Regions from separate parts of the Rhizobium changzhiense genome, predicted to be linked through region 1. Evidence: riboswitches for the same ligand, from Rfam matches in the RefSeq annotation. Region 1 holds a riboswitch; the other holds the start of a gene.
What was found. A riboswitch is a leader RNA that binds a small molecule or an ion and turns the genes downstream of it on or off. The one in region 1 is predicted to bind S-adenosylmethionine.
Positions count from the first base shown of each region.

Region 2: it holds a riboswitch for S-adenosylmethionine, as region 1 does, so the genes downstream of both, G9X68_RS06490 (O-succinylhomoserine sulfhydrylase) here and metA (homoserine O-acetyltransferase MetA) in region 1, are expected to answer to the same signal.

Region 1 covers NZ_JABFCQ010000005.1:202,164-217,060, reverse strand. The annotation lists gene G9X68_RS23880 (SIS domain-containing protein) at 1-960, opposite strand, end outside; gene G9X68_RS23875 (GntR family transcriptional regulator) at 957-1,730, opposite strand; gene G9X68_RS23870 (aldose epimerase family protein) at 1,861-2,883, opposite strand; gene metA (homoserine O-acetyltransferase MetA) at 3,109-4,032, opposite strand; SAM riboswitch at 4,080-4,157, opposite strand; gene G9X68_RS23860 (ABC transporter ATP-binding protein/permease) at 4,310-6,160, shown strand; gene G9X68_RS23855 (DUF5666 domain-containing protein) at 6,232-6,861, opposite strand; gene G9X68_RS23850 (ABC-F family ATP-binding cassette domain-containing protein) at 6,982-8,802, opposite strand; gene G9X68_RS23845 (thiamine diphosphokinase) at 8,806-9,462, opposite strand; gene G9X68_RS23840 (MarR family winged helix-turn-helix transcriptional regulator) at 9,520-10,047, opposite strand; gene G9X68_RS23835 (MDR family MFS transporter) at 10,163-11,701, shown strand; gene G9X68_RS23830 (M48 family metalloprotease) at 12,092-13,636, shown strand; gene G9X68_RS23825 (RNA polymerase factor sigma-32) at 13,771-14,634, opposite strand.
Region 2 covers NZ_JABFCQ010000001.1:1,292,921-1,307,817, reverse strand. The annotation lists gene pstA (phosphate ABC transporter permease PstA) at 1-352, shown strand, start outside; gene pstB (phosphate ABC transporter ATP-binding protein PstB) at 369-1,184, shown strand; gene phoU (phosphate signaling complex protein PhoU) at 1,229-1,942, shown strand; gene phoB (phosphate regulon transcriptional regulator PhoB) at 2,075-2,758, shown strand; gene G9X68_RS06520 (GcrA family cell cycle regulator) at 3,005-3,538, opposite strand; gene G9X68_RS06515 (aspartate aminotransferase family protein) at 3,958-5,157, shown strand; gene argF (ornithine carbamoyltransferase) at 5,200-6,114, shown strand; gene G9X68_RS06505 (Hsp33 family molecular chaperone) at 6,205-7,197, shown strand; gene G9X68_RS06500 (hypothetical protein) at 7,329-7,916, shown strand; gene apaG (Co2+/Mg2+ efflux protein ApaG) at 8,052-8,444, opposite strand; gene G9X68_RS06490 (O-succinylhomoserine sulfhydrylase) at 8,778-9,962, opposite strand; SAM riboswitch at 10,005-10,083, opposite strand; gene G9X68_RS06485 (2'-deoxycytidine 5'-triphosphate deaminase) at 10,157-11,251, shown strand; tRNA gene G9X68_RS06480 (tRNA-Gly) at 11,311-11,384, shown strand; gene G9X68_RS06475 (DUF995 domain-containing protein) at 11,517-12,026, opposite strand; gene G9X68_RS06470 (glycoside hydrolase family 26 protein) at 12,045-12,983, opposite strand; gene G9X68_RS06465 (glycosyltransferase family 2 protein) at 13,003-14,897, opposite strand, start outside.

The DNA.
Region 1 (14,897 bases):
CTCGATCAGCCGGTAATAGACAAGCAGCGAGACCAGCGGATCGACGAGGCCGTTGCCCGTCGTCGGCACGCGTAGATGGACACCGGAAAGCGGTTGCGTCGAGAAGCCGACGGTGGTGGCGCCGAGTTTCTGCAGGCGCTCCAGCGCCTGGACATTGTTGGCGAAGGCCGCATCGTCGGGCGCAAAGGCGACGATCGGGAAGCCCGGCTGCACCAGGCGCATCGGGCCATGCATCAGTTCCGCCAGCGAGAAGGCTTCGGCATGCAGGCCGGAGGTTTCCTTGGCCTTCAGCGCCGCTTCGAGCGCGATCGCGAAAGCCGGGCCGCGGCCGGCGGTATAGAGCGAGGTCGCGTTGAAGAGCACCTCCTCGGCTGCCGCCGTGTCGATGCCGGCAGTTGCCGAAAGCGCCTCCGGCAGTTTGCCGAGCGCGGCCTGCAGATCGGACGCGCCGCCGATCGCAGCCGTTACCCCGGAAAGGGCAGCAACCGAGGCGATGAAGGATTTTGTCGCCGCGACACTCTTTTCCGCGCCGGCATTGAGGCCGAGAACGATATCGGCCTGTTTGGCAAGCGGGCTGTCGGTAACGTTGACGACGGCGATCGTCGTCGCGCCGCCCTTCTTCGCCGCATCCTGCAGCGCGACGATGTCGGGGCTGGCGCCCGACTGCGAGACGGTGAAATGGACACCGCCCTTCAGATGCAGCGCCGCACCATAGACCGAAGCGATGGACGGGCCGACCGAGGCGACCGGAACGCCGCAGGTGATCTCGAAGAGATATTTGAAAAAAGTGGCGGCGTGGTCCGAGGAGCCGCGCGCTGCCGTCGTCACCACGCTCGGGCGGGCGGACGAAAACAACCGGGCGATCTCGGCAAAGACCGGTTTTTCCTTTTCGAGCAGCGTGGCGACCACCTCGGGCGATTGGCCGGCTTCCTGCAGCATCAGCGACTGGTTGTCATTCATAGGTCATCTCCGATTCTCAATTCGGCAACGAAATCATAGGCATCGCCGCGATAATGCGAGCGGGTGTATTCGACGACGCGCTGGTCTTCCAGGCGCGAGACACGTTCGATCAGAAGCGCCGGCGCGCCGGCCTTGACGTTCAGGATCGCGGCGGAGGACGGATCGAGCGTGACCGCTGTCAGCCGCTGCAGCGCGCGCACGGGCCTGTGGCCACTGGCCGTCAGCGCATCGTAGAGCGATCCCTCGCCGCCGGCATCGTGCCCCAGGAACTTGATCGGCACCACGGCGCGTTCGATCGCCAGCGGCAGGCCGTCGGCAAGGCGCAAGCGGTCGAGTCTCAGCACCGGCTCGTCACCGCCGAGGCCGAGCAGGAAGGATTCCTCCGGCGACGGCGTATTGACCGACCGCGACAATATCCGTGCGGCCGGCAGACGCCCGCGCGAGCGCATGTCGGCGGAGAAGGAGGAAAGCCGCCACAGCGACTGTTCCATGCGTTCCACCCTGCTCGAGACGAAAGTACCGCTTCCATGGCGCGATTCCAGTGCGCCGGATGCCATCAGATCGCGATAGGCGGTGCGTACGGTGACACGGCCGAGCTTCAGAGCCTCGGCAAGGTCGCGCTCGCCCGGGAGTGCGGTGCCGGGCTTCAGTAGCCCTTCCTGAATGAGGCCGGTCAGCGTCTGCGCCAGCCGCTTGTAAAGCGGCCCGGTCAGCGCCTCGTCACGCAGGCCGCGGCTATTCAGTTCCGCTATCAGACTGGTTCTATCCATGGGGACGCAATAGAACCTATATAGAACCAATCGGCAAGGCAGAATCGAACACGGAACGAAAAAACCCTCGCCGGCGGACCAGCAAGGGTTTCATAACGGTCAAATTTGACGGTCGTGCGTCCGTAGACGCTCAGTTCTTGGTGAAGATATAATCCGTCTCCTGGCGCAGCACTTCGCCGGGGCGCAGGACCGCATTCGGAAAACCTTGGTGATTGACGGCATCCGGCCAGACCTGCGTCTCCAGGCAGAAGCCGGCGAATGGGCCGTATTTGCGACCGCCGATGCCGGGAGCCCCGACATCGAGCTTGAAGCCGGCATAGAACTGCACACCTGGCTCCGTGCTGCGCACTTCCAGCGACACACCGGAATACAGGCTGCGGGCAAGCGCGACGCTCCGCTTGGCAGTACGCTCGCCCGACAGGCAGAAATTATGGTCGTAAAACGCTTGTTCATTGCCGACGAAACGCTTCATCGGCGCCATCTCGCGGAAATCGAATTCCGTGCCCTCGACGGGACGGATCTCACCGGTCGGCACCTGCTTCTCATCGGTCGGCAGATAATGATCGGCAGCTATCATGATGTCATGGCCAAGTGCATCTTCGCGGCCGTCGAGATTGAAATAGGCGTGCTGGCAGACATTGGCGAGCGTCGGCTGGTCGCTGGTCGATTCATAGGTGATCGACAGTTCACCATTGCCATGCACCCGGAACGTCGCCTGGATGGTGCAATTGCCGGGATAGCCGGCGCGGCCATCGGGATCGACGATCTTCAGCACCACGCGGTCGACGTCATGCTCGACGATCGTCCAATTGCGTTTGGCGATATTGTCGCTGCCGCCATGCAGATGCGTCACGCCGTTTTCATTCAGTTCGAGCTGATAGTCCTTGTCGTCAAGCGTGAACCTGCCGCCGCCGACGCGGTTGGCGCAGCGGCCGGGCGTCGCGCCGAAATAGGACGAATAAAGGAGATAGCTGTCGAAATCATCGAAGCCGAGCTGCAGCGGTGCATCATGTCCCTCGAGACGCAGATCCTGGATGACCGCGCCCCAGCTGATAATCTTGGCCGTCAGCCCGCCGCCCTTGATCACGACGCGATAGACGGTCTCGCCCGCCTGCGTCTGCCCGAAAACGTCCCGCTCCAACTTATCCGACATGATCAACCGTCCATTCTGTCCCTGCTGCAAATTCCTCAATTCGGAATCGATTTGAGGATTTGCAGCGATTCAAAGTGTGCATTGCACGTCCGACGAAGACGCGCGGTGTGGTAGGCTTCGGGACAGGAACCTGCCCGCATTTGCTCCGATCCGCAACCGGCAGATCGGAAAGAAAAGCCGCAGCAGCGGTGCAGCGACATCGGCTCGCGGCGTGATCGGCAACGGTCAGAGATCGGTGCCGATCTCTTCCACATCAAAGGGCGTCGTCTGGTAGATTTCGTTGATCCAGTTGCCGAACAAGAGATGCGCATGGCTGCGCCAGCGGTTCTGCGGCGCAAGCGCCGGATCGTTATGCGGGAAGTAATTGTGCGGCATCTTGATCGGCACGCCGGCATTGACGTCGCGGAAATACTCGTCGGAAAGCGAGGTGGAATCATATTCGACATGGTTGAACATGTAGAGCCGCCGGCCCCTCTTTTCGTGCACGAGGCAGACGCCCATTTCGCTGGACTCCATCAGGATCTCCAGGCTTTCGGATTTCTCGATATCGGCGCGGCGCACTTCGGTCCAGCGCGACACCGGCACTTCGAAATTGTCGGAAAAGCCGTTGAGATAGATCGAGGAAGGCTTCAGGTTCCGGTGGCGGTAGACGCCGAAGGCCTTCTCTTTCAGCTCGTATTTCGGAACGCCGTGAAAATGATAGACCGCCGCCATCGCACCCCAGCAGACGTTCATCGTCGAATGGACATTTGTTTCCGTCCAGTCGAGAATCTCCTGCATCTCCGGCCAATAGGTGACGTCCTCATAGGGTAAAAGCTCAATCGGCGCCCCGGTGATGATGAAGCCGTCGAACTTGCGGTGCTTTACCTCCTCCCAGGTCTGGTAAAAGGCTAGCAGATGATCCTCGGACGTATTCTTCGCCTTGTGGCCGCCGATGCGAATGAGCGACAGCTCCACCTGCAGCGGCGAGGCGCCGACGAGGCGGGCCATCTGCAGTTCGGTCTTGATCTTGTTCGGCATGAGGTTGAGCAGCCCGATCTGCAACGGTCGGATATCCTGACGGATCGCCAACGTCTCGGTCATCACCCGCACCCCCTCCTGAACCAGGGTTTCGAAGGCGGGCAGCGTATCGGGGATCTTGATGGGCATTGCGGTCACTCGATCAAAAACAAAAACCGGCGGCGACAAAAATCGCTACCGGTCCGCACGCGGCCCTTTAGCGACTTTTTTAACGTGGCTGCAAGCCGGCCGGCCAAATCACCACGGAGGCCTTAATTAGACCCAGTCTGATTGCGAATCAACTGGCGAATGCATGCAGGAGAGACTCATGCAAGCATCATCACAGTTTAATGACTGATAGAATCTGTTGATAGACCCGTAACGCCACCATGTTATTTATAGGGCATGGGCGATTTGGAAAAGCGTAATGGCAGATAAGACCGAGGGGAGGCCAGGAATCCGGAGGCAGGATAGGGTAGGGTATGATCTCAGCCTGACATATCGCCTCGGGGTGATGTTCTCAGCATTCTGGAATTCGGAAGTGCGTGGCAAGGTGCTGTTTCTGGCGACCGTGCTGATCCTCGTCATCCTGGCGACATCCTACGGCCAGGTCATTTTGAACGAGTGGAATGCTCCCTTCTACGACTCGCTGGAGCGCCGCGACCTTGGCGAATTCTTCCACCAGCTCGAAATCTTCGCGATGATCGCCGGCACACTGCTGCTGCTCAACGTGCTGCAGGCCTGGCTGAACCAGATGACCGCGCTCTATATGCGCGAAGGCCTGTCACGCGATCTGGTCGACCAGTGGCTGAAGCGCAAGCGGGCGCTACGGCTTGCCTCCAGCGGCCTGATCGGCGTCAATCCGGACCAGCGCCTGCACGAGGATTCCCGCAACCTCGCCGAAAGCACGACAGGGCTGGTTCTCGGCCTGCTGCAGTCGACCATTCTTCTGGTGAGCTTCATCGGCGTTCTCTGGGAGCTTTCGAGTGGCTTCATCTTCCGCATCAGCGGCCATAGCTTCTCCATTCCGGGTTACATGGTCTGGGCGGCGATTTTCTATGCCGCTTCTGCCTCGGTGCTGAGCCAGGTCGTCGGTCGCAAGCTGGTGAAGCTCAATGCCGACCGTTTTTCGAAAGAAGCTGAGCTTCGCTTCACGCTGATGCATGCCAATGAGAACATGCCGGCAATTACCGTTGCCCGCGGCGAGGAGAACGAGCGCCGGCGCATTAACACCGACATCAGTTCGGTCCTGACAGTCGTCAAGCGGCTTGCCATGGCCAATACCAATCTCACTTGGGTTTCGGCCGGTTATGGCTGGCTGGTGATCGTCATCCCGATCATCGTTGCCGCCCCCGCCTATTTCTCCGGCGGTCTCACCCTCGGCCAGCTGATGATGTCCGTTGGTGCCTTCAACCAGGTCAACACCGCGCTGCGCTGGTATGTGTCCAATTTCGGCCCGATCGCCGAATGGCGCGCCACGCTGATGCGCGTCACCGATTTCCGCCAGGCGCTGGTCGACATGGAAGACGACTTCGACCTCAAGGACAGCATCGCCTATGAAAACGCCGCGCCCGACACGCTGACGCTGAAGGACGTGGTGATCGTCGCCAAGGTCGGCGAAGACATCGAGGAATGCGGCGGTTTCCGTCTGCGTGAAACCAATGTCGTGATCAAGGCCGGCGAAAAAGTCATGATCAACGGCGATCACAGCGTCAATCGCAAGCTGCTCTTCCAGGCGATGGCTGGCCTCTGGCCGTGCGGCAGCGGCACGATGGGCCTGCCGCCAATCGACGACATGCTCTTCGTTCCCCAGCTCGCCTATGTCCCCGGCGGCTCACTGCGCGAGGCGCTGGCCTTTCCCGAACGTCCCGAAGCCTACGAGAAAGCCGACGTGGAGGCGGCCCTCGACAAGGTTGGTCTCCATTCGCTGATCGCAAGGCTCGAGACCCGTGCCCGCTGGGACAAGCTGCTCGACAGCGACCAGCAGAAAGCGATCGGCTTCGCCCGGCTGCTTCTTGTGCGCCCGCGCTGGATCATCTTCGACGAAGTGCTGGAAGGCATGGAGCCGGAATTGCAGGAAACGATGGCTAAACTGCTCACCTCGATGCCCGAAAGCGGCATGATCTATATCGGCCGCTCCGAGGCCTATCTCGAGGCGCTGAAGCCGCGCGTGCTGCATCTACAAGCGCTGCCGTCAAAATCCGAGGAGCCGCCTGTCGTCCAGACCGGGGCCAGCGCCAGTGCGGGCGCTGCCGCCGTGCCTGCGCCGGCGCTTTAATGCATGCCGCCCAAAAGTGTGGAGCGGTTTTGGTATAACGGCATGCATAAGATGAGGATTTAAGCCGCTGGTCACATCGGCGGTATGACGCCGTTGAGGCCGACGGCGATCTGGCTGGCCGAGATGCTGCCATCCGCCGCCTTCTCGCCGGTGACGACGACGCCGGCGCCGGGCTTCAGATCATCTTTGGTCGCAGGCGCCAACGTCACGATCGGCGTGCCATCGGCAATCGAGATGGTCTTTTCCTTGCCCTGATAGGTCAGCGTGATTGTGTGGCCGTCGACGGACTTGACGGCATTGCTGACGGTCGCGTTGGTCATCTGGCTGTTTGGCTGCGCATCCCAGGGACGGTTGCCCTCACCGGTTCCCTTCATCGACGCCGGAAAGATCAGCACCTCGATCGCGCCGTCCGGGCCGGTGCCCTTCGGAAGCGAAGCGACGCCGACGAAATCGCCGGGTTTGATATCCTCGACCGAAGCTTGTCTGATACCGCCGACCTTCCAGCCGGCTTTCAGCGCGACCGTCGCATCGCTGCCCTCGCGCGTCTTGACGACGAGCGTATCGCCGCTGAGGCTTTCGATTGCGCCGCGAACACGAATGCGCTGGGCATCCTGCGCCTGTGCGGCTTGCGACAGGGCAAGCGCCACGAGGCTGCCGGCAGTAAGTGCTGTGAGAAAACGGGAATGAGGCTTGCGAGACATATGACTTTTCCTTGTCGCCATTGCGATCGGCAATATCCCCGGCTGCCGGACGGCACCTTATGCCGCAGGACGGCACACTGACGAATCAAGGAAAAGTGAGCCTTCAGCCTCGAGAAAATCTCAGCCCTCCAGCTCTTCCCGCAGCATTTCGAGCTCCAGCCACTCTTCTTCCATCTCCGTCAGGCTGGCGCGCAGTTTTTCCATCTCGCCGGCAAGCCGGTTGAAGGCTGCGGGATCGCGCGTGAAAAGATTGGGATCTGCCATCACCTGTTCGCGTTTGGCGATTTCGGCTTCGGCCTTCGCCATTTCCTTTGGCAGGTTTTCCAGTGCGAATTTCTGCTTGAAGGAGAGCTTGCTCCTCGTGCTTCCCGCGGACGGCGCTGCCTCCTGCGTCTTCGGCTTCTCCGCTGCCTTCTCTGCCCTCTTGCGCTCCTCAAGCGCGCCCTTGCGTTGCGTAAGCATGTCGGAATAGCCGCCGGCATATTCGATCCAGCGGCCGTCCGGCGCATCCGGAACGGCGGGTGCAATCGTCGAGGTCACGGTGCGGTCGAGGAAATCGCGGTCGTGGCTGACGAGAATGACGGTGCCGGGAAAGCCGGCGACAATTTCCTGCAGGAGATCGAGCGTTTCGATATCGAGGTCGTTGGTCGGTTCGTCGAGGATCAAAAGGTTCGTTGGGCGCGAAAGGATGCGCGCCAGCATCAGCCGGGCGCGTTCGCCACCGGAGAGGTTTCTGATCGGCGTACGCGCCTGTTCCGGCTGAAACAGAAATTCCTTCATGTAGCCGGTGACATGACGCTGTTCGCCGTTTACGAGCAGGTTTTCGCCGCGCCCATCCGTCAGATAGTTGGCAAGCGTATCCTCGGGATCGAGATCCTCGCGTTTCTGGTCGAGCGTCGCGATCTCCAGATTGGTGCCGAGTTTGACGATGCCGCTATCGGGTGAAAGCTGCCCGGTCAGCATCTTCAGCAGCGTCGTCTTGCCGGCGCCGTTCGGCCCGACCAGACCGATGCAGTCGCCGCGATGCACGCGGATCGAAAACGTCGTGACGATTGCCCGCTCGCCGAAGCTCTTGGTGATCTTGTCGGCCTCGATCACCAGCTTGCCGGATTCCTGCGCGTCCGAAACCGTCGCCTGCACCGTGCCCTGCGGCCCCTTATGGCCGCGATAGTTCGAGCGCATCGTCTGCAGCTCGCCGAGACGGCGCATGTTACGTTTGCGCCGCGCCGTGACGCCATAGCGCAGCCAGTGCTCCTCGCGCTCGATCGACTTGCCGAGCTTGTGCTGCTCCAGCTCCTCGGCCTCCAGCACCTGGTCGCGCCAGGCTTCGAAATGCGCAAAGCCTCTGTCGAGCCGGCGTGAGGTGCCGCGGTCGAGCCAGACGGTTGCCGTCGACACCTTTTCGAGGAAACGCCGGTCGTGCGAGATCAGCACCAAGGCGCTGCGTGTCTTTTGCAGCTCGCCTTCCAGCCATTCGATGGTCGGCAGGTCGAGATGGTTGGTCGGCTCGTCGAGCAGCAGAATGTCCGGCTCCGGGGCCATAACCCGGGCAAGGGCTGCGCGCCGCGATTCGCCACCGGACAGCATTTTAGGGTCTTCATCGCCGGTCAGCCCGAGATGGGAGAGGAGATAGGTGACACGATAGGGGTCATCGCCTGGCCCGAGGCCGGCCTCGGCATAGGCCTGCACCGTGGTGAAGTCGGCAAAATCCGGCGCCTGTTCGAGATAACGCACCGTCGAGGACGGATGGCGGAAGACCTCGCCGGACTGCGCCTCGACCAGGCCGGCGGCAATCTTCAGCAGCGTCGATTTTCCCGAGCCGTTGCGCCCGACGAGACAGATTTTGTCACCGGGCTCGATCTGCAGGCCAGCACCGGCCAGAAGCGGCGCACCGCCAAAGCTCAGGAAGATATCGTCGAGTTTCAGAATGGGAGGGGCCAAAAATCAGACTCCGGAAAGATCATAGGGCCGGGCGAGCACGATTGCCCGGCCGCTGCGGAGCGAAAAGCGAACCTTGCCTTCCGCAACATTGGAAATGGTGCGCGACGAGCCGAAAGGCAGATGGAAATCCACCAGCGGATAACGCGCATTCTCGATGGTAAGCCCTCTCAGCTCGCTGAATCCGGGCACGGAAAACAGGCTGCCTTTGGGAAGGTCCAGTTCGATCGTACCGGCCACCAGCGGCACGGCCTCTTCCTTGCCCGAGGTCAGCAGCAGGTCGAAACCCTCTTCCGCCATGCTGACGGCCGACAGCAGATGCTGAAGCGCGTGGTCGGAACGTTCACCGCCGAGCGCACCGGCGAGGATGAGCCGCCGGGCACCCCGCGCGATTGCTTCCGCCACTGCGATTTCGCCGTCCGTCGCCGCCTTCGCTGCCGGATAGGGCTGTTTCGGCACATCGGGAAATGCACCCGCGAGATCATCAGGCGTCGAATCGAAATCACCGACCCAGAGCTCCGGCGTAATACCGAGTGCTGCCGCATGCCGCATGCCGCCATCGGCCGCAATGAAGCGGCTGTCTTCGATGGCATCGCGCAGGCGCTCCGTCAGGCTGAGTTCGCCGCCAAGGAGAATGGTGAATGTGGATTGGCTCATGGGCATTGCCCTTAGCGCAAACGAGGGGTCGAGGGGAAGGGCCGGCGAACTACGGCGTCTGCCTCAGCCCGGTGTATCCTTGTCGCGCGACAGGAAAACCGCCTCGTAGCCGCCGATGAAGCGCTCGAAAAGCGCTGCGAAACGCTCGACATCTTCCTGCGGCCAGTCGGAAACGATCTCGGAAATGATTGCAAGCTTCTGCGCGACGATCTCGGCAAGCAGGTCCTGGCCGACCTCGGTCATGACGACGACGATCCGCCGCGCATCGGCCTGCGAGGCCTCGCGGCGCAGCACGTTGCGCCCGACCATGTCGGCCACCACCCGGCTTGCCCGTGACGGATCGATGCGCAGCATCTCCGCGATCATGCCGACCGTGACCTCGCCGGCAGGCTGCGCCCTCCGCACGGCATCGAGCACGTCGAGATGCGAAAGCTCAAGGCCCGGTGCAGCACTCTGGATCGCCAGCCGGCCGATCAGCCGCCGCCCGGTCATCAGCCGCATGCGCGCCATGCTCCGGCCGATACGCGGCACGTTTTCACGATCCGGCTCGGCCGGCTCCGCAAAAGGGGTCTTGGTCAGGACGTCGCTCATCACAGGACCATAACAGAGCCGATTCAAAAATTGAATATGCTGATGTCATTAATGTGCCATTGACAATTATATGCTGTTAGCACATAAAAGCACTTCAACCCGGAACGATGCCTCCATGGACATGCAACTCGCGCCTGCGCCGCTCGTGACGGATCCTCGTCGCCGGCTTATCCTCTTCTTCTTCCTGATGACCGCCATGTTCATGGCGACGCTTGATAATCAAATCGTCTCCACGGCGCTCCCGACGATCGTCGGCGAATTCGGCCATCTCGAGCGCTTCGGCTGGATCGGCTCGGCCTATCTCCTGTCGCTGAGCGCCGTCATGCCGCTCTACGGCAAGCTCGGCGATCTGTTCGGCCGCAAATACGTGATGATGACGGCTATCATGATCTTCACCGTCGGATCGACAGTCTGCGGTCTTGCGGTTTCGATGAATACGCTGATCGCCGCCCGCGTGCTGCAGGGCCTTGGCGGCGGCGGCATCATGGTGTCGATCTTCGCCGTCAACGCCGACCTATTCGAGCCACGCGAGCGGGCGCGCTATCAAAGCTATTCCAGCCTGGTGCTGATGGCATCGGGCGCGATCGGCCCGGTGCTCGGCGGGACGATGAGCGATCTCTTCGGCTGGCGTTCGATCTTTCTCGTCAACGTGCCGATCGGCTTTATCGTGCTCACCGGCCTTGCCTTCATGCTGCCGTACCGCAAACCGCATCGCCGCCCCAAGATCGATTATGCCGGTGCGCTTCTGCTTGCCATGACGACGACAAGCATCGTGCTTGCCACCGACAGCAGCGAACTGTTCGGTGCATTGATTTCGCCTGAGAGCATCGGCATCGTTGTCTTCGGCCTCGTCTGCGCCGTCACCTGGGTGTTCGTCGAGCGCCGCGCGCCGGAGCCGATTGTTCCCCTGCAGCTGTTTCGCAATTCGACCTTCAGCCTGCTCCTGGTGATCTCGATCATGGGCGGCGCCATCGCCATCGGCATGGTCAATTATCTCGCCCTCTTCCTGCAGACCACGACCGGCCTTTCGCCGTCGGCCGCCGGTCTGCTCTTCATCCTTCTGACCGGCGGCCTCGTCTGCGGGTCGCTTTCCGCAGGCCGCATCATCTCGAAGACGGGGCGCTACAAGCCCTTCGCCATCGCAAGCCTCACCTGCAGCGCCATCGCCTTTGCGCTGATGTCGCAGATCCATGCGGGAACGCCGATCGCCTTCATCGGTGCGGTCATGATGCTGCACGGCATCGGCATCGGCCTTGCCCAGCAAGTTCCCGTCATCGGCGTACAGAATGCAGCACCCGCCCGCGACGTCGGCGCCGCCACCGGCTCGGTGACGCTGTCGCGCATGGGCGGCGCCTCGATCGCCATTTCCATCTATGGCGCCATCATCGCCTCCGAGCTCGGCAAGGTCGGCGTCTCCATTCCCGGCGTCGCCGATATCGAGCAGCTGACGCCGAAAATGATGGCCGCCCTTCCCGAAGCGAGCCGTCAGGCCGTCGCCGATACCTATGCCGCCGCTTTCTCGCCGCTCTTCATGACCTCCTGCGCCATTGCGCTGATCGGCCTTGCCGCCGCCATCATGCTGAAACCCGTGCAGCTGCCCCGCGCCGGCGAGACGACAAAGCCGCAACCGGCGACCGCGGAAGCTGCCGAATAGTCGACTCGTTACTGCGAGAGAATGCTTCATCAGGAGGCGTTCCCTCTCGATGCCTGTATCAAGGGTTGCAATTTTCCCGCTGGACTGTCGCTATCGAGTCGGTTGCTTCAATCGGGCCGTTCTTTTTCCGCACCGTCGACGAATCTCCGCTTTGTGACGGAACTTTCGCCATAATTTCATCCGAGCGAAGGGAAGCCTTAATGCCTGAGGCTTGCTAAAATGCAACGGCGCCACATTTAAACAGAGTCTCGCTATGCAACCGATGCGTAAATCAGCTACAGCAACGACTTGTATCGGCCGATTGTGCAGCGCGAGATCAGGGGTGCGCACCTGTTGAGTTCCCCTTGCCACGGTCGGTCCGAATCTGCGGCAAACCGGCAAAACAGCGACATGATGCGGAGAATCAGACTGGACAGCTTGACGACGTGGAATTCGCCCGCGCTTTCCAGTGATGCCATCTCCGCGCCACGGCGCTTCGCGCGTCGCCTGATGCTGCTTTCGGCACTCGCAATGGTGCTGAATGGCTGTCAATCGCTGATCGACCAATCCTATCAGCCCAGTGTCTCTCCTTCTTCCAACCCGCAGATCGTCGACGAGGTGCAGAAGAACGATCCGCGCGCAGCGATGGGCGCCCGTGAGCATCCGCGCATCGTGGCGAGCTACGGCGGCGAATACAAGGACGCCAAAACCGAGCGCCTCGTCGCCCGCATCGCCGGCGCGCTGACGGCGGTGTCGGAAAATCCGAGCCAGTCCTACCGCATCACCATTCTGAATTCGCCGGCGATCAACGCCTTCGCGCTGCCGGGCGGTTATCTCTACGTTACCCGCGGCCTGCTCGCCCTTGCCAACGACGCCTCGGAAGTCGCCGCCGTGCTGTCGCACGAAATGGGCCATGTGACGGCAAACCACGGCATCGAGCGGCAGAAGCGCGAAGAGGCTGAGGTCATCGCCAGCCGTGTCGTCGCCGAGGTCCTCTCCAGCGACATCGCCGGCAAGCAGGCGCTTGCCCGCGGCAAGCTGCGGCTCGCCGCCTTTTCCCGCCAGCAGGAACTGCAGGCCGATGTCATCGGCGTGCGCATGCTCGGCGAAGCCGGCTACGACCCTTATGCCGCCGCCCGGTTCCTCGATTCGATGGCGGCTTACAGTCGCTTCATGTCGGTTGATCCCGAAGCCGACCAGAGTCTCGACTTCCTGTCGAGCCATCCGAATTCGGCCCAGCGCATAGAGCTAGCCCGCACCCACGCCCGCGCCTTCGGCCAGGAAGGCTCGGTCGGCGACAAGGGTCGCAATTATTATCTCGACGGCATAGACGGACTGCTCTACGGCGATAGCCCGGAGGAAGGCTATGTGCGCGGCCAGACCTTCCTGCATGGCGGTCTCGGCATCCGCTTCGACGTGCCGCCGGATTTCCACATCGACAACAAGGTCGAAGCTGTGATGGCCACCGGCCCGAACGACATTGCCGTCCGCTTCGACGGCGTCGCCGACAATCAGAACCAGAGCCTCACCAACTATATATCCAGCGGCTGGGTGACCGGCCTCGACCCATCGACCATCCAGCCGATCACCATCAACGGCATGGAAGCAGCCACCGCGCGCGCCAGCGCCGACCGCTGGGATTTCGATGTGACCGTGATCCGCAACAATTCGCAGATCTTCCGTTTCCTGACCGCCGTGCCGAAAGGCAGCGGCGCCCTTGAGCCGACGGCCAATGTGCTGCGGGCAAGTTTCCGTCGCATGACGCCGGCAGAGGCCGCCTCGCTGAAGCCGCTGCGGATCCGCGTCGTCACCGTCCGGCCGGGTGAGAACATCTCGACACTCGCCGCCCGCATGATGGGCACAGACCGCAAGCTCGATCTCTTCAAGCTCATCAACGCCCTGCCCACGGGCGCAGCCGTTTCAACAGGCGATCGCGTCAAGATCATCGCCGAATAAAAAAGGCCCGGCTTGCGCCGGGCCAGTCTGTGCTGCTGGAGGGGATAAAACATCTCGCGCAAAACTGAGCGGCGGTTTTGCGACAATGACCTAAATCGCGACAAGCGAATCTAAGGTCGAGACGCACTTTAAGTTCAGGCGTAGGCCGCCATATGCGGATCGGCGCTGACGAGCGCGCTGCGAAGCTTCTCCATCGCCCGGCTTTCGATCTGACGCACGCGCTCCTTGGAAATGCCGAGATCGGCACCGAGTTCTTCGAGCGTGGCACCGTCTTCCGCCAGACGCCGGGCGCTGATGATCTTCATCTCGCGTTCGTTGAGGTGTTTCAGCGCCGAGGCGAGCCAGATGCGGCGGCGCTCGCCGTCGATCATGTTGGACACCTGCTCGTCCGGCAGGGGATCGTCGCTGACGAGGAAGTCCATCTTCTCTGCACTCTCGGCATCGCCGGAGACTGAAGGCGCCTGCAACGAGGCGTCGTTGCCGGAAAGCCTGGCATCCATCGTCTGCACATCCGAGAGGCTGACGCCGAGAGCGGCGGCGATTTCCTGGTGAATGGATTGCAGCGTCAGCTGCGTGTCGCCCTTGGCGAGCTTGGCGCGCAGACGGCGCAGATTGAAGAACAGCGCTTTTTGCGCCGAGCTCGTGCCGCCCCGCACGATCGACCAGTTGCGCAGGATATAATCCTGGATCGACGCCCTGATCCACCAGCTTGCATAGGTGGAAAAGCGCACGTCGCGTTCCGGCTCGAAGCGGGCGGCGGCCTCGAGCAGGCCGACATAACCTTCCTGCACCAGATCGCTCATCGGCAGGCCGAAATTGCGGAACTTGCCGGCCATGGATATGACGAGGCGCATATGCGCCATGGCGATTTGGTTGCGCGCGCCGCGGTCTTCGTGATCCTTCCAACGGGTGGCGAGATCGTGCTCTTCCTGGCGGGCGAGATAAGGAGCGGCCATCGCGATTTTGATCATGCGCCGATCTGCAGACATGTTCTTCATTTCGATCTCCTGAACAGGCCTCTCGCCCTGAAATGAACAATAAAACTCATGTTCCGGAACATCGCTGTCCGGATTGAATGGGTTCTGAATGCATAAAAGCCTCGCCCTGGACTTTTCAGGGGAAGGCTCTATTTCTCATCATGTGCCGGTAAGACGGCCGGGCTGGACCTGTTTCTTCAGTTTGCCGGATGGGCAATCTAGAAAAGGCATGATCCGCTCCTCATCGAACATTGACGGAATAGCAGTTCGCCCGTTGAGGCCGT
Region 2 (14,897 bases), on a different contig from region 1:
CCGCGCCGCAGCGCTCGGCCTCGGCGCTTCGAAAATGCAGATGGTGTTCCACCATGTGCTGCCGCTCGCCATGCCCGGCATCCTGACCGGCACGATCATCGGCCTGGCGCACGCGCTCGGCGAAACCGCGCCGCTGCTCTTGATCGGCATGGTCGCCTTCGTCGCCAATGCGCCGACGACACCGCTCGATCCCTCGACCGCTCTGCCCGTACAGGTCTATATGTGGGCCAACGAGGCCGAACGTGCCTTCGTTGAGCGTACTTCGGGTGCCATCATCGTCCTGCTCCTGTTCCTGATCGTCATGAACATGGGCGCCATCCTCTTGCGTCGTCGCTTCGAGCGCCGCTGGTAAACGGAGTTACAAGATCATGAACATGTTGACGGAAGCTGCAGTTGAGAAGGCGCTGGATCAGAAGATGAGCAACGTCCCGTATAAGATGATCGGCCAGGATGTCTCGGTTTACTACGGCGAGAAGCGCGCGCTTTTCGATGTGAACCTGAACGTTCGCGAAAACACCGTAACCGCCCTGATCGGCCCGTCCGGCTGCGGCAAGTCGACCTTCCTGCGGTGCCTCAACCGCATGAACGACACGATCGACGGCTGCCGCGTCACCGGCAAGATCACGCTGGACACCGACGATGTCTATGATCCCGATATCGACGTCGTCGAACTTCGCGCCCGCGTCGGCATGGTCTTCCAGAAGCCGAATCCGTTCCCGAAGACGATCTATGAAAACGTCTCCTACGGTCCGCGCATCCATGGTCTTGCCAAGTCGAAGGCCGATCTCGACCAGATCGTCGAGACCAGCCTGCAGCGCGCCGGCCTCTGGAACGAGGTCAAGGACCGCGTGCACGAATCCGGGACGGGTCTCTCGGGCGGCCAGCAGCAGCGCCTCTGCATTGCGCGCGCCGTCGCCGTCAGCCCGGAAGTCATCCTGATGGACGAACCCTGCTCGGCGCTCGACCCGATCGCCACCGCCAAGGTCGAGGAACTGATCCACGAGCTGCGCGAGAACTACACGATCGTCATCGTCACCCACTCCATGCAGCAGGCCGCGCGCGTCTCGCAGCGCACCGCCATGTTCCACCTCGGCAATCTCGTCGAGGAGAACGACACCGACAAGATGTTCACCAATCCCGACGATCCGCGCACCCAGGACTACATCATGGGTCGCTTCGGCTGATTTTGGCGACACCAAGCCTTCCCGTTATTCGAGGATAAAGCCCCATGGCATCGACACATATTTTTTCTGCCTATGATGATGATTTGAAGTTCCTGTCCAGGCGGATTTCCGAAATGGGCGGCCTGGCCGAGCAGATGGTCGGCGAATCCGTGCGGGCGCTGGTCAACGGCGATACCGCGCTGGCGCAGAAGGTCATCTCTGACGATGTGATCCTCGATCACGCCGAACGCGAAATCGGCGATAAGGCGATCGTCACGATCGCCCGCCGTCAGCCGATGGCCTCGGACCTGCGTGAAATCATGGGTTCGATCCGCATCGCCGCCGACCTCGAACGTGTCGGCGACCTCGGCAAGAACACGGCCAAGCGCGTCATCGCCGTCCAAAGCACCGGCGTTCCCCGCAAGCTTGCCCGCGGCCTCGAGCATCTGTCCGAACTGGCGCTCGTCCAGCTCAAGGAAGTGCTCGACGTCTACACCAATCGTTCAGCCGACAAGGCGAATGCGATCCGTGAACGCGACAACGAGATCGACGCGATGTACACATCGCTGTTCCGCGAACTCCTGACCTATATGATGGAAGATCCGCGCAACATCACCAGCTGCACGCATCTTCTCTTCTGCGCCAAGAATATCGAGCGCATCGGCGACCATGCCACCAACATCGCCGAGACGATTTTTTACATGGCGACAGGTGCGCAGCCGGAAGGCGATCGTCCGAAGGACGACAGCGCCAACACCGTCGGCGCGGTCACCGAATAGCGCCCACACCAGTCAATTGCGTGCGCGCCCGTCCGGGCGCGCAAAGAGGTCGCAGCCAATTTCTGAATTTGCGCAGGATGCATTGCTTAAATCACCCTGGTTTAAGGATCATGCGCGAGGAGATCGAGACGCATGATCCCGAGAGTTGCAGTTGTTGAAGACGAGGAAGCCCTCAGCGTGCTTCTTCGCTATAATCTCGAAGCGGAAGGCTTCGAGGTCGATACCATCCTTCGTGGCGACGAAGCCGAAATGAGGCTTCAGGAGCGCACGCCCGATCTTCTCATCCTCGATTGGATGCTGCCGGGCGTCTCCGGCATCGAGCTCTGCCGGCGCCTGCGTATGCGGCCGGAAACCGAGCGCCTGCCGATCATCATGCTGACGGCGCGCGGCGAGGAAAGCGAGCGCGTCCGCGGATTGTCGACGGGTGCTGACGATTATGTCGTCAAGCCCTTCTCGACCCCCGAGCTCGTTGCCCGCGTCAAGGCAATGCTGCGCCGTGCCCGTCCCGAGGTGTTGTCGACGGTGCTGAAATGCGGTGACATCGAGCTCGACCGCGAGACCCATCGCGTCCATCGCAAGACCCGCGAAGTCCGCCTTGGCCCCACCGAATTCCGCCTGCTGGAATTCCTGATGTCGTCGCCGGGCCGGGTCTTCTCCCGCTCGCAGCTTCTCGACGGCGTCTGGGGCCACGATATCTATGTCGACGAGCGCACCGTCGACGTCCATGTCGGCCGCCTGCGCAAGGCGCTGAATTTTTCCAACATGCAGGACGTTATCCGCACCGTCCGCGGCGCCGGTTATTCGATGGAAGCCTGAGGGCTTCCATCTGAGCCTGCTGACAAAGCCCTGGCAAAGCCCGCGACGTCATCCTCGGCCTTGTGCCGAGGATCTGCGCACGCCAAATTAAGCAACTGAAAATAAACGGTTTTCCCTCAAGTAGTTGAGGTGATCAGATGCTCGGCACAAGGCCGAGCATGACGGAGGGAAGCCTGAGCTTCCATCCGCGCATAAGAAAACGGGCCACTCGGCCCGTTTCTACATTCTGACGATGGCTGCCCGCGTTCAGCTTGCCCGCGCTGCCGCCCGGCGGCGTTCGTTGACCGGCTGGTAGGCAAGCTTCTGGTGATAGCTGCAATAGGGCGAATTGTCGGGGGACTCGCAGCCGCAGAAGTGGAAGTCGTCCTTCAGCGGATCGCCGACCGGCCACTTGCAGGTGCGCTCGGTCAGTTCCGTCAGGCCGAGGCGGCGCGAAATCGGCACCACCACATTGCCTCTCGGCACGTATTCCATTTCCTCGATCGTTTCGATCTCGATCTCTTCCTTCAGCATCGTCGCGCCCTGCTGGCGGGTAACGGTGCGGGTGGTGATCCGGGAGGCGTAGTTCGGCGCGCGCGGCGCCGATGTATTGCGTTTCGGCGTTCGCGCCGCGGTGTTGGTGCCGCCGGCCTTGGCGCGGCCCGGAAGGCTTAGCCGGTGCACTTTGCCGATGACCGCGTTTCTGCTGACCCCGCCGAGTTGCGCAGCGATCTGGCTGGCGCTCAGTCCTTCGGCCCAAAGCTTCTTGAGTTTCTCGACCCGCTCGTCTGTCCAGTTCATGCCCTGTCTCCACCTTTTGCGTTGGTGATGGCAGAATCCCTCACCGTTGTCCCGGGAGCTCCGAAACAAGAAACGCTTGATCAATTTTGGTGACTAGTTCCGCCGCATGCAGTCTAGTAATTGATCTTTAACCTAGTGTGAGGCTGACTCCGTGACAAGAGTCGCATGAATCCGGATGAATCGAATTCGTAGTTTTCCCCAACTTGCTGCCTCTGCGTGTCATTTCTGCAATAATGCCTGTTGAAGACTGAGAATGCCGCTGTACACCCTTGCTGCATAGGCTAAGGGCGCAGTTTTGTTGACATTGCAGCGCGAAAAGGAAATAGTGCCAGTCGCCGCCGCAAGGCGGCATTTTTAATTTCTCGGGCCTGTTTCCTTAGCCGGAGTCATTGCCCGGCAACTTTGATGGAGATCGCGCAATGGCTGAAGCCACGCCGCTTTATGACACCTATTCTCGTGCCCCGCTGCGGTTCGAGCGAGGCGAGGGCGTGTGGCTGATCACCGAAAGCGGCGAGCGATATCTCGATTTCGGCGCCGGCGTCGCCGTCACCTCCGTCGGCCACAGCAATCCGCATGTGGTCGGCGCGCTGAAGGAGCAGGCCGACAAGGTCTGGCACCTGTCGAATATCTATGAGATCCCCGGCCAGGAGCGCTTGGCAAAACGGCTGACGGACGCCACCTTCGCCGACAAGGTGTTCTTCACCAATTCAGGCGCCGAGGCGCTCGAATGCGCGATCAAGACGGCGCGCCGCTATCAGTTTTCCAAGGGCCATCCCGAGCGCTTCCATATCATCACCTTCGAAGGCGCCTTCCACGGACGGACACTGGCGACGATCGCCGCTGGTGGCCAGGAGAAATATCTCGAAGGCTTCGGCCCCAAAGCGCCGGGTTTCGATCAGGTGGCTTTCGGCGACATCGAAGCGGTCCGCGCCGCGATCACCGAGGCGACGGCCGGCATCCTCATCGAGCCGGTACAGGGCGAGGGTGGCGTCCGTCCTGCCACGCCTGAGTTCATGAAGGCGCTTCGCCAGCTCTGCGACGACAACGACCTGCTGTTGATCCTCGACGAGGTCCAGACCGGTGTCGGCCGCACCGGCAAGCTCTTCGCTCATGAATGGTCGGGCATCACGCCGGACATCATGGCTGTCGCCAAGGGCATCGGCGGCGGTTTCCCGCTCGGCGCCTGCCTTGCCACATCAGAGGCCGCCTCCGGCATGAAGGCCGGCACGCATGGCTCGACCTATGGCGGCAATCCGCTTGCCATGGCCGTCGGCAGCGCCGTGCTCGACATCATCCTTGCCGATGGCTTCCTCCAGCAGGTGCGCGACGTAGCACTTGTCTTCCGCCAGGGTCTCGCCTCGCTGAAGGATCGTTATCCCGATGTGATCGAGGATATCAGGGGCGAGGGGCTTTTGCTCGGCATCAAGGCTGCCGTTCCCTCAGCCGAACTGCTGCAGGCGATCCGCGCCGCCCATCTGCTCGGCGTGCCCGCCGGCGACAACGTCATCCGCCTTCTTCCGCCGCTCGTGGTCACCGCCGAGGAAGCCCGCGAGGGGCTCGTCCGCATCGAGCGCGCCGCCGAGAGCATCCGCGCTTCCAAGGTCAAGAAGACGGCTTGAAGAAATTGCCGCCTTCGGGCGCAGCACAGGTAAGAAGACGATATGAGCCCTAAACACTTCCTCGATCTTTCGGCGGTTACATCCGCCGATCTCAGAACGATCATGAACGATGCGCTCGCCCGCAAGCAGGCCTTCAAGGCAGGCACGGGCGACAAGCCGCTCGCCGGCAAGATGCTGGCGATGATCTTCGAGAAGCCGTCGACGCGCACCCGCGTCTCCTTCGACGTCGGCATGCGCCAGCTCGGTGGTGAAACGCTGTTTCTGTCCGGCACCGAGATGCAGCTCGGCCGCGCCGAGACGATCGGCGACACGGCCAAGGTGCTGTCGCGCTATGTCGATGCGATCATGATCCGCACCACCGAGCACTCGCGGCTGCTGGAGCTTGCCCAGCATGCGACCGTGCCTGTGATCAATGCGCTGACGGATGATACCCATCCCTGCCAGATCATGGCCGACATCATGACCTTCGAAGAGCACCGCGGCCCGATCAAGGGCAAGACCATCGCCTGGACCGGCGACGGCAACAATGTGCTGCATTCGCTGGTCGAGGGTGCCGCGCGTTTCGGCTACCGCATGAACATGGCCGTACCCCTTGGCTCCGAGCCCAAGGATCACTATCTGAACTGGGCCCGCAATGAGGGCGCCGAAATCATGCTTTGCCATGATGCCGACCGTGCGGTCGCCGGCGTCGATTGCGTGGTGACCGATACCTGGGTCTCCATGAATCAGGAACATCGGGCCCGGGGTCACAATGTCTTCCAGCCTTATCAGGTCAACGCGGCCTTGATGGCGAAAGCCGGCAATGATGCATTGTTCATGCATTGCCTGCCCGCCCATCGCGGTGAGGAAGTGACGGACGAAGTGATCGACGGTCCGCAATCCGTAGTCTTCGATGAAGCGGAAAACCGCCTTCATGCGCAGAAGTCGATTCTTGCTTGGTGCCTGGGCGCGATCTGAACCATAATCGGATGTCGCGAGTCACAGACTCGCGACCGCGTGAGCGAAGGGCACGCTGGCCCGTCGCTCTGAAAACTAGGAGTGAAGGCCATGGCAGAAGCTGCAGCCGCCCTCGGCCAGTTCGATTTCGCCGGCGATGACCATGTCGTCCCCTTCCAGGTAGAGGGGCTGGATGTGCGTGGCCGCGCCGTCCAGCTCGGCCCGATGCTCGATGCGATCCTAGAGCGCCATCATTATCCCGCACCCGTTGCCCGGCTGCTTGCCGAAGTCGTCGTGCTGACGGTGCTGCTCGGCACCTCGCTGAAGTTCGACGGCAAGTTCACGGTGCAGACCAAGGGTGACGGCCCGGTCGATCTTCTCGTCGCCGATTTTTCGACGCCGGAGAATGTCCGCGCCTATGCCCGTTTCGATCAGGCGCTGCTCAACAAGGCGATCGAGTCTGGTGAAACTGAGCCGGAGCAATTGCTCGGCAAGGGCGTGCTCGCCTTCACCATCGACCAGGGCAAGTTCAGCCAGCCCTACCAGGGCATCGTTCCGCTCGACGGCACCACGCTGGAAGAAATTGCCGGCGTCTATTTCCGCCAGTCGGAGCAGATCCCGACGCGTGTCCGCCTTGCCGCGGCCGAACTTTTCGACCGTGACGATGCCGGCAAGCCGCGCCATCGCTGGCGGGCCGGCGGCCTCGTTGCCCAGTTCCTGCCGGAGGCGCCGGAGCGCATGCGCCAGCCGGATCTGCACGGCGGCGACGGCGACACCGGCAGCCGCCCGCATGGCGACGACGACGCCTGGGTCGAAGCGCGTTCGCTGGTCGAAACCATCGACGCCGACGAGCTCACCGATCCGCTTGTCGGCACCGAGCGGCTGCTGTTCCGCTTGTTCCACGAGCGCGGCGTGCGCGTCTACGAACCGCGCGCCGTCTTCGATCGCTGCAGCTGCTCGCGCGACAAGATCAAGGGCGTGCTGAAGGGCTTTTCGGCCGAGGAGATCGAGGCCAGCCAGGAAAACGGCGAGATCGCCGTCACCTGCGAATTCTGCTCGACCACCTACCGCTTCGAGCCGGCCGAGCTCCAGCCGGCGGAGTAGGCGCGGTTAAGGACACGTTGAACGAATACAAAAGATTAGCGATGATCCAGCACAGTGACTCGACTTTCGGTAGTCACTGTGCACCTATTCTGCTTCATTGGTTCTGGCCTAAGAAGCGGGATGGGGCGTTGATGCGACTTATGTTTTTTGTACTCGCGCTCATAGCTGCGATGCCACGAATGAGCTTGGCTGATAACGAGACAATCCAATGGAAAGAGGTCGGCGGCTGGACCGTGGCTGTCGACCCGACTTTAGACAATGGCTGTTTTGTTCTGACGTCCTTTGATGACGACACCATTTTTCGTCTTGGCTTCAATTTTCGAAAAAAGGACAAACCTCTGTACATTCTGCTCGGAAATCCGAACTGGAAATCCTTGGAGAAAGGTAAGCATTATCCCATCGAACTGTCGTTAGACCAGACTCAATGGACGGCTGACGCGAGAGGTCTGGATCTCGACGGCCTCAAATCATTGTGGATCGATACCGACGATACCGACTTGATTGAGGAGTTCTCTGGTAAACTGAGTTTCCGCGCCCGCTTTAACGGAAAAGAAATTGCTGCCCTCGGTCTGAAAGATTCCGAGAGGGCAGCGGATGAGTTGCTCGCCTGCCAAAAGGCGGTAAACGATGCGGTCATGAAACAGCCGGCGCCGCCACAATCAAAAGATCCGTTCGAAGCAAAGCCAGGCACCCAGGCCTCGGATCCTTTTGACCTTTAGCAGATTGATGACTGGGCAAGCCCGAGGATTTACGACCGCGGGCACGGCGTCCATGTTGGTACTGACTGGAAGGCTGCAGCCGGCCGCGTCCGAGCGCCGTGTTTGCACTGACGAAACGACCGCGAACCTACGCTCTCAATTGAGCACGCGCAGCAGTCCAGGCGAATCCAGCGAGAAGGCGGGGATGTCGACATCGAACATCTCTCCATCGTCCGTTTCCATCTGGTAATGGCCGAACATCAGCCCTGAGGGCGTGTCGAGCGGGCAGCCGGAGGAATATTCGTAGGTGTCGCCGGGGCTGAGCCGCGGCTGCTCGCCGACGACGCCGGGGCCGGTCACCTCGTCCACCTGGCCGTTCTGGTCGGTGATGTTCCAGTAACGATTGACCAGCCGAACGGCTATGTTGGAATTGTTGCTGATGACAATCCGGTAACCCCAGACATAGCGATCGTCTTCCGGATCGGATTGCTCCTCCAGATAGAACGGCTCGACGACTACTTCGATCTCTCTTGTGAGGGCGCGATACATGCCTTGCACCTTAGTCAAGATATGTTACCCGTATCTTATAAGAGGCCCTGTCCGTCAAGAAACGGAACAATTATCATCGCTGAAATGGCTGTGATCCGAAGGGGTTTCGATCGTTAAGCCTAATTGTCAGTGTTAATTCCGTTTCGGAACGCCGCGGCAGACGAACTTGTTCCCCCCCGGTCTCACCTTGGTGAGATCCGGCACGGCCGAACTCCAAGCATGTCGCGCAAAAATGTGCAGCGGTTTTGCGATAACGACATGCGTAAAACAAAAACTAAAGCGCGAGGAGCGAATGCGACGCGCTTTAGAGGTCCGGCCGCCTTTACCCCTAGATCAGGCCGAAACCTTGGCAAGCGCCCGCGCGAAATCCTCGATCAGGTCGTCGGTATCTTCGATGCCGGCCGAAAGGCGGACCGTACCAGGCGAGATGCCGAGTTCGGCGCGGGCCTCTTCCGTCAGGTTCTTGTGCGTCGTCGTTGCCGGGTGGGTGATCAGGCTCTTGCTGTCGCCGAGATTGTTGGAGATCTTGATGATATCGAGCGCGTTCTGCAGCGCAAAGGCGGCATCCTTGCCGCCCTTCAGCTCGAAGGCGACCAGCGTCGAGCCGCCGGTCATCTGCTTGGCGATGATATCGGCCTGCGGATGATCCTTGCGGCCGGGATAAATCACCTTGGCGACCTTGCCTTGCTCGGCCAGGAAATCGGCGATCTTTGCGGCATTCTCGGTCTGCTGGCGCACGCGCAGCGGCAGCGTCTCGATGCCCTTCAGCAAAGTCCAGGCGTTGAACGGCGACATGGCCGGGCCGGTATGGCGGAAATAATCGTGCAGGTTCTCGTCGATCCATTCCTTATCGGAAAGCACGACGCCGCCGAGGCAGCGGCCCTGTCCATCAATATGCTTGGTGGCGGAATAGACGACGATATGGGCGCCGAGCTCCAAGGGCTTCTGGAAGAGCGGTGTCGCAAAGACGTTGTCGACAACGACCTTGGCGCCGATCTGGTTGGCGAGCTTGGCGACGCCTGCAATATCGATCACTTCGAGCGTCGGATTGGTCGGGCTTTCCAGGAAGAACACCTTCGTCTTCGCTGTGATCGCCTTTTCCCAATTCGCCAGATCCCGGCCGTCGATCAGCGTGCAGTCGATGCCGTATTTCGGCGCCAGCGTCTCGACCACCCAGCGGCAGGAGCCGAACAGGGCACGCGCGGCGACGATATGATCGCCTGATTTCAGCTGGCAGAGGATCGCCGCGGTGACGGCGGCCATGCCGGAAGCGGTGGCGCGGGCGTCTTCGGCGCCTTCGAGCATGCACATGCGCTTTTCGAACATGTCGTTGGTGGGGCTGCCGTAGCGGGCGTAGATGAAGCCCTCCGTCTCACCCTTGAAGCGGGCTTCGGCCGCCTCCGACGTCTCGTAGACGAAGCCTTGGGTGAGATAGATTGCCTCGGACGTCTCGCCATATTGCGAACGCAGCGTGCCACCGTGAACGAGTTGGGTTGCCGGGCGCCAGGTCTTGCTCATGCCATCACCTTCACATAACAAAAAAACCGGTCGCAAAAGCAGACCGGTTTCAACCCGGTCTTTTTAGCCACTTGTTTAACGTGGCTGCAAGCCGACCGGCCAAATCACCACGGGATAATTCTGCAATACTGCTGTTAGCTGCTTGCGTCAATTCCCCGAGTTTGGTTTTGTCGGCGGCAAATGATGGATGAGGCATGATGGCTCGCGAAACGGGAATTCTGGCGGATCGCGCGATCTCCGCGCTGTTCGAAACGGGGCGTCTGATCTCCGAACGGGAGCTGGACCGCGACCAGATCCAGCCGGCAAGCCTTGACTTGCGCTTGGGCGGCAAGGCGTTTCGCGTGCGCGCCAGCTTCATGCCAGGCCCCTCGCATCTTGTGTCCGATAAGCTTGACCGGCTGAGCCTGCACGTGATCGACCTCTCCGAAGGGGCGGTGCTCGAAACCGGCTGCGTCTACATCGTGCCGCTGATGGAGAGCTTAGCGCTGCCGGCCGATATGTCTGCCTCGGCCAATCCGAAGAGCTCGACCGGCCGCCTCGATATCTTCACCCGCGTCATCACCGATTACGCCCAGGAATTCGACAAGATCCCATCAGGCTATTCCGGCCCGCTCTATCTCGAAATCAGCCCGCGCACCTTCCCGATCGTCGTGCGCCGCGGCTCGCGCCTGTCGCAGATCCGTTTCCGCGTCGGCCAGGCTCTGCTCGGCGAGCCGGAACTTTTGAAACTGCACGAAAGCGAGACGCTGGTCGCCAGCAAGCTGCCCAACGTTTCGGGCGGCGGCATCGCGCTGTCGATCGACCTCGCCGGAGATAAGGAAGGCCTGATCGGTTATCGCGGCAAACATCACACCGCCGTCGTCGATGTCGACAAGAAAGCCCAGCACGATATCTATGATTTCTGGGAACCGCTCTATAGCCGCGGCCGCAACGAACTGATCCTCGATCCCGACGAGTTCTATATCCTCGTCTCGCGCGAGGCGGTGCACGTGCCGCCGGATTATGCCGCCGAGATGACCCCCTTCGATCCGCTGGTCGGCGAATTCCGCGTCCATTATGCCGGCTTCTTCGATCCGGGCTTCGGCCATGCGCCTGCCGGCGGACGCGGCAGCCGCGCGGTGCTCGAAGTGCGCAGCCACGAAGTGCCCTTCATCCTCGAAGACGGCCAGATCGTCGGCCGCCTCGTCTACGAACATATGCAGGAAAAGCCCGCCAGCCTCTACGGCTCCGGCCTCGGCTCCAACTACCAGGCCCAGGGCCTGAAACTCTCGAAACACTTCCGCATCTGAGGCATTACATCTGGCGCGACTTGACAGCCGCCCCCATCTGTTGGAAATCTCAGCTCATCGCGGGTGTAGCTCAATGGTAGAGCAGCAGCTTCCCAAGCTGAATACGAGGGTTCGATTCCCTTCACCCGCTCCAGCTGCCCCAGCCGTTCGTTCGCCGCCTTTTGAAGGCGCTTCGCGATATTTTATGAAAAGGGTTGCGCGCAGACATCGGCTCCTACAAGGACACAGATGGCGCCTCGGCCGCGCGCAACCCCTAGCTTCGCCTTTATTTGGTCTTACTGACGCTCGTCTCAATTCTCCCCAATTGAGACCTCACGTAGTCGCCGTGGCGAAGCTTTGCGAATTCGTCGGTGGCTTGTGCCGGTGCGCTCTTGAAAACGTACCATTCACCGTCCGGTTCGCGTTTCTGATAGATCAGGCCGCCCTTCTTGCGGTGGCTGAAGCAGGTGATTGCCGTCGCCGTTCCGGTCCTGGCGTGCCAGGCGGCGTTGAAGCAGAGTTTCCCCGACTCCGTGATGAACCAGCGGCCCGTGCCCAAGGACGGCGAGCCATTTTCCCGTGACCAGGCGGTAAAGCGACGCGCCTTTGCGGAGAAGTGGCCGGCGCCGGCTTTCCACATCCAGGAATTCTGGTTGTAGAGCCGATAGATTTCCGAGCTGCTCATCGGCTTTGCGGTCTCGATCCCCGCAGGCTCATTGGTTCCGGCCGCGGACGCAGCCGTGGCGATACCGCTGGTCAGGGCCACGGCCAGGAGCATTTTTTGAAGCATGAACATGGTCAGGTTCCTTCTTGTTCAATTGATGCTTTGGCGGACGAGCCGCCAGTCGGGGCGGCCATAGCCGTCCGGCCACGGATAGACTTCACGGTCGTTAAAGTAGACAACGGCGCTGAGCGCCGGGAACTGGGGATAGCGTTTCGTTACGCTCTCGGCCCAGTTTCGCACGAAGGGTTCGTCGCCCTCGTAGCCGAGTTCGGCAACCATGATGGGCTTGCCGTAACCAGCGACACGGGCGTATCCGGGCGCAAGGTGCTCGGCAAACGTCTGGTCGCGGCCAGTCTTGTCCCTGTCGTATTGCTCCAGGCCAAAGACCGAGAGCCCGATGAGATCGACGACATCGTTACCGGGATAGAAGGCTTGAAGCCCCTCATTGCCCTTCGGTGACCACATGTATTTGGCCGTCTTCAGGTGGACCTTGCAGACATCCACCATCCGGCGATAGGCTTTGACATAATCGGCGCCCTGCCAATGCGACCAGGAGAACTGGCTGTCGGTTTCGTCCATTTCCTGTCCCCAGCGAATGATGACCGGACTTTTCAGCTTGGCAGCAGTCGAGCAGACGGCGGCCATGTTCGCATCGCGCGAACCGTCCAGGATGCTGTGCAGCAGTTCCTGCGAGGTTTGGCGCCAATCGGGTGACCAGGTCCAGGGCTCGACCGAGATCAGCAGGGTGCGGCCACGCGCTTGCGCATAATTGTCGGCGATGGCGAGCGTCTGGAGATCGACATCTTCCCAGGGCAGGAAGAGGTGTTCGATCTTGGAATCGGACGAGGCGCCTAAATCTCCGTGCGGATCATAGGCGCCGAACGTGATCGACTCCTTCGTGATGACCGGCATTTTGGCCGGCGGCGCAATGGACGATGTCGTCATTGCAAGCGGCTGCCCTTCGGCAGAGCTGCCCAGAGCGGTCGGCAGGATCGCGACTCCCGACAGCAACAGGCCGGTTAACGACAACAGGGCTATTTTGGATGGGCTATGCATTGTGTACTTCCTCCACGCTCGGCCGCACATCCGGGTGAGCGGCATCGGTTCTCAGTTGGATCTCCTCCGGATCGGAAATCCATCGTGGTTTGAAAAAGATCGTGCGCAGGGCGGTCCCGCCCCGGCCTGCACCGGCGACGGCATAGCGCTCTTCGAACAGCTGCAGGCGGCCGCTGCCCCAGGCGAGTGCCTCGGTCGCATCCTTTCCGCGCATGACGGTTGCAACCCCCGGCAGCGCGACGAGCGCAACAAGCACGGTCGCCATCGCCGGACGGTAGAAACGCGGGGCCGCCGCAACGGTATTTTCCTTCGAATGGCGCCCGACGATGACCAACAGCAGCGCGCAGTAGATCGCCGCGTTCAGGACGGTAAAGAAGTAACCCCCCTTGGAAGCGCCGGCATCGTCGATTGCCAGGGCGGGCAATACCGCCATGAGCGCCAGCAAAGCGTAGGGCGCCAGGACACGCACCGGCAGCAGATCGACTTCGGACCGCCCTTTCGGCGTGACGCGGAAATCGACGAAGGAGCCTGTCACAAAATCGTGCACCGCAGCCAGCGTGCCAGCGAGCGCCCAGGGCCAGCGCGCGAAGAGAAAGAGCATGCATTCCCAGCTCAGGATCTTGGCGTCGTAGGGGCGGAAAGAGCTGCTGGCGCGCCAGCGATAGGCCATCACCACGAGAGCGATAGAAAGCGGTGCGAAATGCGCCAGGAAATCGGGATAGGTCACCGTCACGAAGTTCTGGCCGCGCACGAGCGCGATGATCGGCAGCGCAAACATGAGCAACATAAAGAACGCAAAAAGCGGATACCAGAGTTGCGAAAAGAGGAACTGGAACTTGAGCCGGGGCGGCAGCCGGCCGACGAGGCTCGGCGAGTACCGCAACAGCACCATGACCAGGCTGCGCGACCACTGGAATTCCTGCGTCACGAGGTCGCTGAAGGTTCTGGGGCCGTCACCATGGGCGATGGCATCCAGCGCATGCACCCCCCGCCAGCCGCCGGCATTCATCATCAATGTCGTCGAATGGTCTTCAGCCAACTCCGGACCGAGGCCGCCGATCTGCTTGAGGGCGACGGTACGCACCGCGTAATGCGACCCTATGCACATCGGCGCCAGGCCGCCATTGTAACCGGCTTGGAGCGAGCCATGCATGCTGGCCTCGGCATAGAGCCTTCCACGTGCCGACCAGCTTTCGGAAGCGTTCCTGTCGCAAATGCTGGGGGCCGAGACATAGCCGACCTTTGGATCGGCGAACGGACGCAGCATGTGGAAGAGATAGTCGGGCGCGGGAACATGATCCGCATCGAGTTGCGCCACGAAATCGTAGCGGCTGTAGCCGTAGTGGTCGTAGAAGAAGGCGAGGTTGCCTTCCTTGCACCGCGTGCGTCGGGGCCACGACGTCTGATGATAATCGGATCGCCCCTTGCGGGTCGAGACGAGGACCCTGTGCCCGGAGCACCAGTCGAGAGTCTCGGGGGAAGGGTCTTCGTCGGCAAGCCAGGTGTCGTGTTCCACCTCCTGGGCAAGCATTGCCAGCAGGGTTTCACGGACGACCGAGAAGGGTTCGGCCGGCGCCTTGGTCACGACCATGGCCACTCGACTGCCCGCCGGCAGGCGCAAGGGACCGTTCGGTCTTGCCGCCCGATAGAAGACGACGATGAAATAGGCCGGCAGAGCGGTAACCCAGGCAAGAACGAGGCTCACCGTAATTGTGCCGAAAGCATCGACGTGATGGCGCGGCTCCAGCCACCAGATCCAGAAATAGGCGAAGGCGCAGGCCCATACGGCCGCCGAGAACAGATATTCGGTCCGCCGATGCCCGGTCAGAACCGGGACAAGAAGCGGCTCGTGGGAGGGTCCCGGAGCATGCGTCGCTTGGGTAATCG